DNA from 3 places in the Oceanobacillus picturae genome. Region 2 is predicted to be linked to each of the others. Evidence: predicted binding sites of a transcription regulator. Region 2 holds the regulator's gene; each other region holds the start of a gene.

Region 1 (4,296 bases), on a different contig from region 2:
TAATAGCTCCAGAGTCATATAACATCGTGATGGAAGTGGAACGCTTTGCAAAAGAGACAGGTAAGAAAGCTCTTATTTGGGAAAATGAAAATGGTGACCGAAAAGAACTCACCTATAATAAGTTAATAGAGAATGCAAATAAAATTGGCAACGCTTTCCTAGAAAATGGTCTAAAAAAAGGTGACAAGCTACTTGTCATGATCCCCAAGGTAATAGACGCGTATGAAGTGTACCTTGCAGCATTAAAGACTGGAATCATAATCATTCCTTGTTCAGAAATGTTGAAGGTTAATGACTTACAGTACAGAGTCACACATGCCGAGGTAAGCGGAATAGTAAGCTACCATCCATTCGTCGACCAATATGAGGGGATCGAACAATTATCCAAGCTAAAACGTTTTGTAGTAGGGGAGCCAGCTGACGATTGGATGTATTTGGATGAATTAAAAAAAGAAGCATCTGATACGCTTGAGATTGTTAAAACATCACGTGATGATATTGCGTTTTTGCCATATACTTCTGGAACAACAGGAAATCCCAAAGGGGTTGTCCACACGCATGGTTGGGGTTTTGCTCATTTAAAAACGGCTTCTGAAAACTGGCTTTGCATTAACGAGGGGGACAAAGTATGGGCTACGGCTGGGCCTGGTTGGCAGAAGTGGACTTGGAGTCCTTTTCTTTCGGTGCTGGGATCAGGAGCTACAGGCTTTGTATATCACGGTAAATTTAATGCAAAGAAATATCTGCAGCTTTTGGAGGATAATGAGATTAACGTGCTGTGCTGTACACCAACAGAGTATCGTATGATGGCAAAACTCAATAATCTTGATACGTATCAGCTACCAGCTTTGCATAGTGCAGTTTCCGCTGGTGAACCGTTAAATGTAGAGGTTATCGATACATTTAAGAAGCACTTTAATATCATAGTAAGAGATGGCTACGGACAAACAGAAAATACATTATTACTTGGAGTAATGAAAGGGATGGAAGTAAAACCAGGGTCTATGGGTAAACCAACGCCAGGGAATGAGGTAGAAATCATAGATGAGGCAGGTGTTCCTTTAGGTGTGAACAAGGTAGGCGATATTGCAGTGAAACTTGATTGCCCTGCATTATTCCGTGAGTATTATAAGGATAGTGAACGCACAAAAATGACACAGCGCGGAGAATACTATGTAACAGGAGATCAAGCTTCTAAGGATGAAGATGGCTATTTTTGGTTTGAAGGTAGAAGCGATGATATTATTATAAGCTCTGGTTATACGATTGGGCCTTTTGAAGTAGAAGATGCTCTCGTGAAGCACTATGCTGTCCAAGAATGTGCAGTGGTCGCAAGCCCGCATGAGGACCGTGGAAGTATTGTAAAAGCCTTTGTTGTCTTGAGAGAGGACGTTCATCCAGATGAAGCATTAATTAAAGAGCTTCAAGACCATGTGAAAGAAACGACAGCCCCTTATAAATATCCGAGGGAAATAGAGTTTATTAAAGAGCTACCAAAAACCACGTCTGGTAAAATTAGACGAATAGAGTTGCGTAATAAAGAGAAAGAACAAGTATAAAATCCACTTAATATATTTGCAATTTGCAGGACGGATTCTAGTTTTTGGATTCGTCCTGTTTTTGTTATACATATTTGAGATGGGGTGCGAATTGGTTAGATGAGCGGTTTACTTAATAGAGGTGTGGTTCAATCTAACGCCTGGGTGCTTCAATCAACTGGTTGAGGGTTCCAATCGATCACAGGTTAACTTCAATCGACCGGATGAGCGTTCCAATCGATCGCAGGTCAGCTCCAATCAACGGGTTAGGCGTTCCAATCGATCGTAGTTCAGCTTCAATCAACAAGATGAGCGTTCTAATCAATCACAAGGCAGCACCAATCAATAGCATGAGCGTTCTAATCGATCGCAAGGTAGCTCCAATCAACGGCATAAGCGTTCCAATCGATCACAAGGCAGCACCAATCAACAGCATGAGCGTTCCGATCGATCACAAGGCAGCTCCAATCAACAGAATGAGCATCCCCATCAACCATACGAACCGCAAAATCACTCTTATAAAACTCCCCCTAAAAATTTTAAACAAAAGACTTGAAAGTCAAAAAAGGTCAGAGTATAATATGAATCAAAGGTCAAATATAGTCAAAGTCAAATTTGATTAACATTTGATTTAAATAGTCAAGGAGGAATGGAAAATGCTTTGTCAAAACTGTGGTGAAAACCAAGCAAATATAAATGTCGCAATGAAAATGAATAATGAAATGTCTGAATTGCACCTTTGTAATGATTGCTTTCAAGAAATCCAAGGACAAATGATGAATTCTAATGATTTCTTCTCTAATTCACCTTTTGGAAATGCAGAGCAAGCATTTTCTCAGCATTTTTCTCAAGGGAATAGTAAAGCAGGTACAAAAACAAAAGAGAAAAAGAATAATCGTGGAAATGGCTTAATTGACCAATTGGCGAAAAACGTGACCCACGCTGCAAGAGCAGGTCTAATTGACCCTGTTATTGGACGAGATAATGAAGTGAAACGTGTCATTGAGACTTTAAATAGAAGAAATAAAAACAACCCAGTATTAATCGGGGAACCAGGTGTCGGTAAAACAGCTATTGCTGAAGGATTGGCATTGAAGATTAGTGAAGGAAATGTTCCAGCAAAGCTAATGAATAAAGAAATTTATATGCTAGATGTCGCATCTCTTGTAGCTAATACAGGAATACGCGGTCAGTTTGAAGAACGAATGAAAAAACTTATTCAGGAAGTTCAAGAGCGCCAGGATGTTATTTTATTTGTTGATGAAATCCATCAAATTGTAGGTGCGGGAACAGCTGAAAGCTCACAAATGGATGCAGGGAATATCCTGAAGCCAGCACTCGCAAGAGGAGATCTTCAATTAATTGGTGCAACAACTTTAAAAGAATACCGTCAAATTGAAAAGGATGCTGCGTTGGAACGTCGTTTACAACCGATTATTGTGAAGGAGCCATCTGCCGAAGAGGCAGTCCAGATTCTTCATGGGATCAAGGATCGCTATGAAGCATATCATGAGGTCCGTTATTCTGATGAAGCCATTCAGGCGTTTGTAACGTTATCAAACCGTTATATTCAAGATCGTTTTCTACCAGATAAAGCGATTGACCTAATGGATGAAGTCGGATCAAGGCTAAACCTTGCGAATGCAGAAAAGGACTCTAATTCCATTAATCAACGCTTGGAAGAAATAATTAAGGAAAAAGAAGAAGCAGCTGAGAGAGAAGACTATGAAAAAGCAGCAAACTTACGCTACCAAGAAATTCAACTACAAAAGCAATTGGAAAAAGCAAAAGATGAAGAACAGGTAATAGATGTAGACTTATCGGATATTCAATTGATTGTAGAAGAAAAGACAGGTATCCCTGTTACAAAACTTGCAGCAGATGAACAAATGAAATTGAAAAGCATTGGAGAAAATCTCCGTGCTAAAGTTATTGGACAGGATGAGGCCGTCAACAAAGTAGCGAAAGCAATACGCCGTAGTCGTGCCGGTCTAAAATCTAAATATCGCCCAATCGGCTCCTTCCTTTTTGTTGGACCAACTGGGGTAGGGAAAACCGAATTAACAAAATCACTAGCTGAGGAACTGTTTGGATCTAAAGAATCGCTTATTCGCCTTGATATGAGTGAATATATGGAAAAACACGCAGTCTCCAAAATTATCGGTTCCCCTCCTGGTTATGTTGGTCATGAGGAAGCTGGTCAGCTAACAGAGCGTATTAGAAGAAATCCTTATTCCATTCTTCTTCTTGATGAGATTGAAAAGGCTCATCCAGATGTGCAGAACATGTTCCTGCAAATTATGGAGGACGGTCATCTAACAGACTCTCAAGGTCGAACAGTCAGCTTTAAGGAAACCGTCATTATTATGACAAGTAATGCTGGTACAGGAGTAAAAGAAGTAAACGTCGGATTTAATAGCGCACAGCATGATGCAGTTTCTACTTTAGAAAATCTTGGTGCATACTTTAAACCAGAGTTTCTTAACCGTTTTGACTCTATCATCCAGTTCAATGAATTGGAAGAAGCGCATCTGTTAACTATTGTCGACTTAATGATCAATGATCTGCAAAAAAATATGGAAGAAAATCATATAACTATTTCGATTTCTGATGAAGCCAAACGTCAACTTGCTAACCTGGGTTATGATCGTCGCTTTGGTGCACGACCGTTACGTCGGGTTATCCAAGATAAGATTGAAGATCAACTAACAGATTTAATCTTAGAAGAGGATACTATTGAACACGTTGAAGTAACTGT
Region 2 (4,296 bases):
TTGAATAAATGCTATATTTATCAAGTCGCCAAATTCGACAGCAATCGACAACTTGATTGAAACATTTAAATAAAAAAGTTGTTGACAGTTTGATTTGAAAATGGTATGATATAAAAGTTGCTTCAAAAAAAGCAACAAAAACAAATTGCTCTTTGAAAACTGAACAAAACAACTAGTATGTCAAGGAAAAACAGACTTTCTGTTTTTCGAAGAAATACAAGCAGAAGCCAGTGGAGCTGACGGATACTAATAGATCGAGGACTTAACTAACATTTTCTATGATTCGTTGTTACCTCTTATTTAGTTTTTAGGGTATAAATAAAAACCCCTTGCATTTTCTTTGAAAAATGCATATAATATGGTCAGTTATCAAGGAAGTTTGAAGTGATTCATTTTCTTTCTATGAGAAACACAAAATGACCTATATGAACGAGGTCTGGTAGTAATAGCGGAGAGGTCACACCTGTTCTCATGCCGAACACAGAAGTTAAGTTCTCCAGCGCCGATGGTAGTTGGGGCTTTGCCCCTGCAAGAGTAGGACGCCGCCAGGCAAACTGAAATGCTAAGTTCACATTTATTGTGTCTTAGCATTTTTTTGTATATTGTTATAATGTTAGAAGGGGACGTATGGGTTTCTCTCTACTAATTAAGGAAAGATTATCATATATTATAAAGAGAAAGACATTGTGGGGAGGTGTGAACACTGGAATCATTTATAGAAGGAATGCTTGGGGAAGACTTCCTCCTTATTATGGCCCGTATACTGTTTGCGCTACTGTTGTCGGGTTTAATTGGATTTGAAAGAGAAATTAAAAATCACTCAGCTGGTTTTCGGACACACATTCTTGTAGGCGTTGGGGCATGTTTGATGATGCTACTATCTTTATATGGATTTGACGTGTTTATGGAAACACATGAGAATGTACAATTTGATCCAGCGCGTATTCCCTCATATGTTATTAGTGGTATTGGGTTTTTGGGTGCCGGTACGATCATAGTATATGGAGGTACAATAAGAGGATTAACTACTGCTGCCTCTATCTGGACAGTGGCAGGTATTGGCCTAGTCGTTGGCGCTGGCATGTATGCAGCTGCCCTTTTTACAACCATTGTTATTTTGTTAAGTTTAATCTTCCTTAATAACTTTGAAAAGCTCTTTAGAAAAGGGAGTACTTCCAACCTGATTCAAATTGTTGCACTGCCCGAGATAAAAGTGAATGATGTGGTATCCGTTTTTGAAAAGTTTAATTTGTCCATTAAGAATGTAGAAATTATTAAAGCAGAGCATGGTATACGGAATATCTTTATAAAAATTGATAGAAATGATCAGTTAAACAGAATCCACTTTTTTGAGGAGCTCTCTCGTATTGAGCATATAAAGAACATATCTGAAATTTGAAATCGAATAAACTTACAAAGAATCTTACAGTATTATCATAGCTGTAAGATTTTTGTACGCTATAAGAGAAATCAGAGGTTTCGCCCTTGTTGTTTTTGTCTAAGATAAATAGGGAAAACAATTATTTGCATCTCTTGTGATTTGTCGTATAATAAGAATATAGTCAAAGATAGTCAAAGTCAAAAGCCTTTGTTGAAAAGGAGGTGCATAGTATGAGCAATATTTCCGACATCATTGAAAATTATTTAAAACAAATTCTTCAAGACAGAGGGAAAAATGCAATTGAAATAAAACGAAGTGAAATTGCCGATCAGTTTCAATGTGTGCCCTCGCAAATAAATTATGTTATTAAAACAAGATTTACTGTGGAAAAAGGGTATATAGTAGAGAGTAAACGGGGCGGCGGAGGATATATTCGAATCATGCGTGTTATTCATCAAGACAATTCCGAACTTATCGATGAAATTATAAACATGATTAATCCGACGGTAACGCAGCAGGCAGCAATAGATGTTCTCGATCGATTACTCGATGAACAGCTTATTACACCACGTGAAGCGAAGATCATGCTAAGTGCCATAGGAAGGAATACGTTAGCGTTTCAACTTCCTTTGCGAGATGAAGTGCGCGCAAGGGTCTTAACGGCCATGCTGTCCACATTGAAATACTTAAATAAGTAAGGGGGGTTTTTCATGGAATGTCAGGAATGCCATGAGCGTCCTGCAACACTGCACTTTACACAATACGTTAACGGACAAAAAAGTGAAGTTCATGTTTGTGAGGTTTGTGCAAAGGAAAAGGGATATATGAACTATCCTGAAGAAGGATATTCGTTGCATAACTTACTTTCAGGCTTAATGAATTTTGATACCTCTACGATTAAGGGACCGCAGCAAAATACTTTTAAGCAGGTACAAGAATTACAATGTCCAAAGTGCGAGATGACATTTTCTGAATTCAAGCAGGTGGGGAAATTCGGTTGCGCTGTATGCTATGACACGTTTTCTAGTCGCCTGGATCCTATATTCCGTCGTGTTCATGCAGGGAATACAAAGCATCAAGGTAAGATCCCCAAACGCCAAGGCGGAGACCTGCATAATAAAAAATTAATGGAAGATTACAAGGCAAAATTAAGAAGACTGATTGAAGATGAAGCCTTTGAAGAAGCTGCTGAAGTAAGAGATAAAATAAAGGCGTTGGAAAATAATACACAGGATCCGGAAGAGGGTGATCCTTCATGACATTACAAAATTTTATGAATGAAGCAATTAGTCCTTGGATGCGTGAGGAAGGGCCTGACAGTGACATTGTATTAAGTAGCCGTATACGTCTGGCGCGCAATTTTGCGAATGTGTCCTACCCAATTATTGCAGATAAGGATAAATTGGAAGAGATTCGTGATTTCTTCCGTGACAATTATGAGAATCAATCATTTGAGGAATATAAAGACTTCGCTTTTGTGGCGATAGGGGATTTATCCCCTGTTGAAAAACGAGTACTGGTGGAGAAACATTTAATCAGCCCCCATCTTGCGGAAAACGCAGAGATCGCTGCAGCTTTAATTTCGGAAAATGAACAGGTTTCCTTAATGGTCAATGAAGAGGATCATATTCGTATCCAGTTGTATCTCCCAGGTTTCCAACTGGAAAATGCATTGCAAAAAGCTTTTACATTTGATGATTTCCTTGAGGAAAAAGTCAATTATGCTTTTGATGAAACGAGAGGTTACTTAACAAGCTGCCCGACAAATGTCGGCACTGGCATGCGTGCTTCTGTTATGATGCATCTGCCCGCTCTGGCGATGACCAAGCAAATTAATAGGATGATTCCAGCGATTAACCAGCTCGGCCTTGTAGTACGAGGGATCTATGGTGAGGGCAGTGAAGCAATAGGGAGCATTTTCCAAATATCTAATCAAATTACACTTGGTAAGACAGAGGAAGACATTGTCGAGGACCTACAAAGTGTTGTAAAGCAGCTAATTGATCATGAGAGAAAAGCACGCAGTCGAATTATGGAGCAATCAAGAACCTCATTGGAGGATCGAATTTTCCGTTCATATGGAGTCTTGGAATACAGCAGAGTCATCGAATCAAAAGAAGCAGCTGTTTGTCTCTCCAATGTACGACTTGGTATTGATTTAGGATTCATTGAAAACGTATCGCGGAATATATTAAATGAACTAATGATTTTAACTCAACCAGGGTTTCTTCAACAATATGCGAAGCGTACACTTACCGCCAATGAACGAGATGTACTTCGCGCTTCATTGATCCGGGAAAGACTGCAATTGGAAAAATAGTTAGGAGGAATACAATATGATGTTTGGACGATTTACAGAGAGAGCACAAAAAGTGCTTGCCTTGTCACAAGAAGAAGCGGTCCGTCTCGGGCACAATAATATTGGAACAGAGCACATCTTACTAGGACTGGTTCGTGAAGGTGAAGGCATCGCTGCGAAAGCATTGCAGTCCCTCGGATTGGAAGTAGCAAAAATTCAGGAAGAAGTAGAAAAACTAATTGGTGTGGGCAAACAACCAATGCAATCTATTCACTATACCCCACGAGCAAAAAAGGTGGTAGAGCTGTCACAGGATGAGGCAAGAAAGCTAGGGCATTCCTATGTCGGAACAGAGCATATCCTTCTTGGTCTTATTCGTGAAGGTGAAGGGGTAGCAGCCCGGGTGCTTAATAATCTAGGTGTGAGCCTTAATAAAGCGAGACAACAGGTGCTTCAATTACTTGGGAGCAATGAATCTCAGGCAGGTCGTCAGGGCCGTGGGCAGCAGTCTAGTGCCAATACACCGACATTAGATTCACTAGCAAGAGATTTAACGGTAAGTGCGAAAGAGGGGAAAATAGACCCTGTTATCGGCCGTAGTAAAGAAATTGAACGT
Region 3 (4,296 bases), on a different contig from region 2:
GCTATGTTACTTGCCGTTAGCATCGGTATTCTCGCGGGTGTAATTGCAGCAGTAAAGCAATATTCCTGGTTTGATAACATCAGTATGACAGGTGCTTTATTTGGTGTGTCACTCCCCATCTTCTGGCTTGGTCTTATGATGATTTGGTTCTTCTCCGTCAAACTAAATATTCTCCCCCCTTCTGGCAGACTGACACCAGGCATCGAAATGAATACCATAACAAATTTCTATCTGCTAGATAGTCTTTTGACAGGGAATTTCCGTGGATTTAAAGATGCCTTTTTACATTTACTAATGCCTGGCATTGCATTAGGGACCATACCAATGGCTATTATTGCGCGAATGACACGCTCCAGCATGCTGGAAGTGATGAAACAAGACTATATTCGTACCGCAGATGCCAAGGGATTAAAAACACGATTGATTATCTTTCACCATGCCTTAAAAAATGCCTTCCTTCCTGTCCTTACAGTTATCGGATTGCAATTCGGTCTATTGCTAGGAGGAGCCGTGCTTACTGAAACGATATTTTCATGGCCAGGCATCGGACGATATGTGTATTTGGCCGTTTTAGGAAGGGATTATCCCGTTGTGCAAAGCACGATCTTAATTGTCGCAACGATATTTGTACTCGTTAACTTATTAACAGACCTCTTGTATAAGTATTTTGATCCGAGGATTCGTTATGAATAATTGCGTTGCAGGACATTTGAAAGGATGTGATTACGATGGCGCGCACTCCAGAACCCGTAACAAATGCAGCCAGTGGAGAATCCTTAAAAGCTTCTAAACCAATTCCCTTGTGGCTAGAAGCGGGGTTGCGAATCATAAAGAGTAAAACAGCCCTTATCGGTGTGATTATCATTGTGTTACTTGTTCTAACTGCTATTCTAGCACCTGTGATTGCTACACATAGCCCAACTGCCCAAGATATCGTCAATCGCTATCAGGCCCCCTCCTCTGACCACTTACTCGGAACAGACGAACTTGGCAGAGACATATTTTCTAGGATTGTTTATGGGACAAGGATCTCTATCCAAATAGGAGTCATTGCAGTAGGTATTTCACTCGCTATTGGTGTTTTACTTGGAGGAATCGCTGGCTATTATGGACGTTGGATTGATCAAATCGTCATGCGCTTTATTGACATTATGATGGCATTTCCAAGTATTCTCATGGCAATCGCGTTGGTTGCTGTACTTGGACCGAGTCTACAAAATGCTATGATTGCGGTTGGTATTGTGGGAATTCCACAATTTGCGAGGATTGTACGTTCGGCAGTGTTATCTATCAAAGAAAATGAATATATTGAGGCTGCAAAATCAATTGGGGCTAAACATGGCAGAATTCTTATACAGCACGTCCTTCCAAATTGTGTTGCACCGATTATCGTACAGGCTACACTCGGCGTTGGGACTGCCATATTGGATGCAGCTGGTTTAAGCTTCCTTGGTCTTGGTGCTCAGCCGCCAACACCTGAATGGGGTGCAATGTTAAGTGATGGACGAGCTGCGATTCAAAATGCTCCTTGGGTTGTTGCCTTTCCTGGTCTTGCAATTTTCTTTGTCGTCCTTGGCTTTAATTTATTTGGCGATGGCCTACGGGATGCCCTAGATCCCCGATTAAAACAATAAAGTGAAACTTCAATCAGTGCGGGTTTTCATTTTTCCCCCACTGATTGTTTAGTTGAACGAATCGGGGTGTTAGCGTCCGTTTACTCCCACTAAAAACGCTGTTTCACCTCATGTTTTGAAGTGGGAACCTTACGGACGGTTGCACCGGGATAATTTTATGACAATGTGAATTAAGATCTACCCATCTTCTCTATCGTTTTGTATCCGTGATATATGTCGATGAGAAGATGGGTTTATTTTCCTTGTAATAAGGGAATGATGGAATGAGTATAAAGTGAAACTTCATTTGATGAGAGGGTTCCCTATCCTCCCTACTATATGTTAGTTGAATGAATCGGATCTTTTCTGGCAGTTTCCCCCACTTTGTATGATGGATTTCCCCTGCATTTTTTAAAGTGCGGTCTTAAGCCAGTTAAGGTGAAATACATACCGCTCTACTAATAAGGTGAAACGTGTCGAACTATTTTATTTGACCTTTTTTGACCTATTAGGTATGATAAGTATATCCAATCCAAAACATGGATAAAAGTGAAACAATTGAAGGAGGATTTACAAATGAATTTAATTCCTACAGTTATTGAACAAACGAATCGTGGAGAACGCGCCTATGATATTTACTCACGTCTATTAAAAGACCGCATTATTATGCTGGGAAGCGCGATTGATGATAATGTAGCAAATTCAATCGTAGCACAATTGCTTTTCCTTGAGGCAGAAGATCCTGAGAAAGATATTTCTCTATACATCAACTCACCTGGTGGATCAATTACAGCAGGTATGGCTATTTTTGATACAATGCAGTTTATTAAATCAGATGTTTCTACAATCTGTACTGGGATGGCAGCATCAATGGGAGCATTCCTACTTGCAGCAGGTGAAAAAGGAAAACGTTATGCTCTTCCTAATAGTGAGGTTATGATTCATCAGCCACTTGGCGGTACGCAAGGTCAAGCTACTGATATTGAAATTCATGCAAAACGTATTATTCAAATGCGTGAGAAAATTAATGAAATCCTATCTGAACGTACTGGACAGCCAATTGAAGTTATTGAGCGTGATACAGATCGCGATAACTTTATGACAGCTCAAAGATCAGTTGACTATGGTCTAATTGACAAAATTTTAGAACGTAATACAGATAAATAATTTCTGGAAATCAAAAAATGTCCACCTTCGCTCATCTTGTAACGAGGGTGGACATTTTTCTTTGATTTAGGGTGTCAAAACAGTAACTGAACCGTACTTGCTCCTAACAAGCATTTTATCATCCCTAAGAGACAAAAATCCCTTTCGTTAAGAAAGGGATTTTATTCTGTTACAAAGGCAGCTAATTCTTGGATAGCTTTATCTTCGTCTTCTCCATCACCAAAGATAATAATCTCCTCATCACTTGCAACTGCTAAACTCATTAAGCCCATAATACTTTTAGCATTAACCCGCTTGCCTTCTTTTTCTAAATACAAATGAGAACTGAAACGGTTTGCCAGTTGTACAAATTCTGCAGCTGGTCTAGCCTGCAATCCTGTTGGTAATTCCACCTTAACTTGTTTCTCCTGCATCGCCATCACCCTTCTCTGCGTAAGCGTTATCATTTGAAGTAAAAAACTATCCGGTTTGGGATCCCCATACCGGATCTATAAAGCATTATATCTTAAAATTTTTAAATTATTCGTATTATATCATGGTGACCTAAAAAAGAAAATCCTCACCCGTTCTCTAATAGGTCTCCACGCTTAATTTTTTCAGCAAATTCATCTATTTTCTTAAGTCGGTGATTAACGCCAGATTTAGAAATTTTGCCACTGCTTACTAGTTCACCAAGTTCTTTCAATGAAACATCCTGATGCTGCACACGTAATACAGCAATTTCACGTAATTTTTCTGGTAGCTGATCTAAGCCTACAGTTCTCTCAATTAAATTAATGTTTTCAATCTGACGGAATGCAGCACCTATTGTTTTATTTAGATTTGCGGTTTCACAATTAACGAGACGATTAACAGAATTGCGCATATCTCTTACAATCCGGACATCCTCAAACTTAAATAAAGCGTTATGTGCTCCAATGATACTTAGAAACTCCGTAATCTTCTCTGCTTCCTTAATATACACAATGAAGCCATTCTTCCGCTCTAACATTCTAGCATGGAGCCCAAACTCATTAATAAGCTCACAAAGTGCATCATTGTGCTCCTGATAAAAGTTAAATATCTCCAAATGGTAAGAAGAGGTTTCTGGATTATTAATCGAACCACCTGCAAGGAAAGCACCACGCAAATAGGATTTCTTGCAACACGTTTTCTTCATATAATTGCTAGAAATGGACCTACTAAATGTATGCTTCGTTGTTAAAATCTCTAGATCTACAAGTAAGTCCTGTACTTCTTCCTTCATCCGTACAATATAGACATTATTCTTTTTTAGCTTCATTTTTTTGCGTACGAGTAGTTCGACAGGCAGATGATAGAGGGATTTAATTAAGGTGTAAATTCTCCTGGCAATCGCAGCATTTTCTGTTTGTACATCAAGCACATATTTTTGTTTTGATAAGGAAATGGCACCATTCATGCGAATGAGTGCGGCTAGTTCTGCCTTTTTACAGCATTCATCTACCTCTATTGCTGTTAATTCCTTCTTTATTTCGGATGCAAATGACATTGGGTA

What was found. Region 2 encodes CtsR, which represses protease genes until heat stress. Its sites were predicted from a motif close to ATGGTCAATAAAGGTCAAACA; they were not measured.
Region 1: a site for CtsR is predicted at 2,094-2,114, ahead of BN988_RS14330 (ATP-dependent Clp protease ATP-binding subunit). Genes of this name have one in related genera too.
Region 3: a site for CtsR is predicted at 2,101-2,121, ahead of clpP (ATP-dependent Clp endopeptidase proteolytic subunit ClpP). Genes of this name have one in related genera too.

The regions. Positions count from the first base shown of each region.
Region 1 is NZ_CCAX010000002.1:664,228-668,523, forward strand. Features, by position in the region: gene mbcS (acyl-CoA synthetase MbcS) at 1-1,559, shown strand, start outside; gene BN988_RS14330 (ATP-dependent Clp protease ATP-binding subunit) at 2,195-4,296, shown strand, end outside.
Region 2 is NZ_CCAX010000004.1:276,362-280,657, reverse strand. Features, by position in the region: rRNA gene rrf (5S ribosomal RNA) at 436-551, shown strand; gene BN988_RS18170 (MgtC/SapB family protein) at 725-1,399, shown strand; gene BN988_RS18165 (CtsR family transcriptional regulator) at 1,612-2,079, shown strand; gene BN988_RS18160 (UvrB/UvrC motif-containing protein) at 2,092-2,640, shown strand; gene BN988_RS18155 (protein arginine kinase) at 2,637-3,701, shown strand; gene clpC (ATP-dependent protease ATP-binding subunit ClpC) at 3,718-4,296, shown strand, end outside.
Region 3 is NZ_CCAX010000001.1:1,595,853-1,600,148, forward strand. Features, by position in the region: gene BN988_RS08150 (ABC transporter permease) at 1-693, shown strand, start outside; gene nikC (nickel transporter permease) at 729-1,634, shown strand; gene clpP (ATP-dependent Clp endopeptidase proteolytic subunit ClpP) at 2,172-2,780, shown strand; gene BN988_RS08165 (HPr family phosphocarrier protein) at 2,942-3,193, opposite strand; gene whiA (DNA-binding protein WhiA) at 3,340-4,290, opposite strand.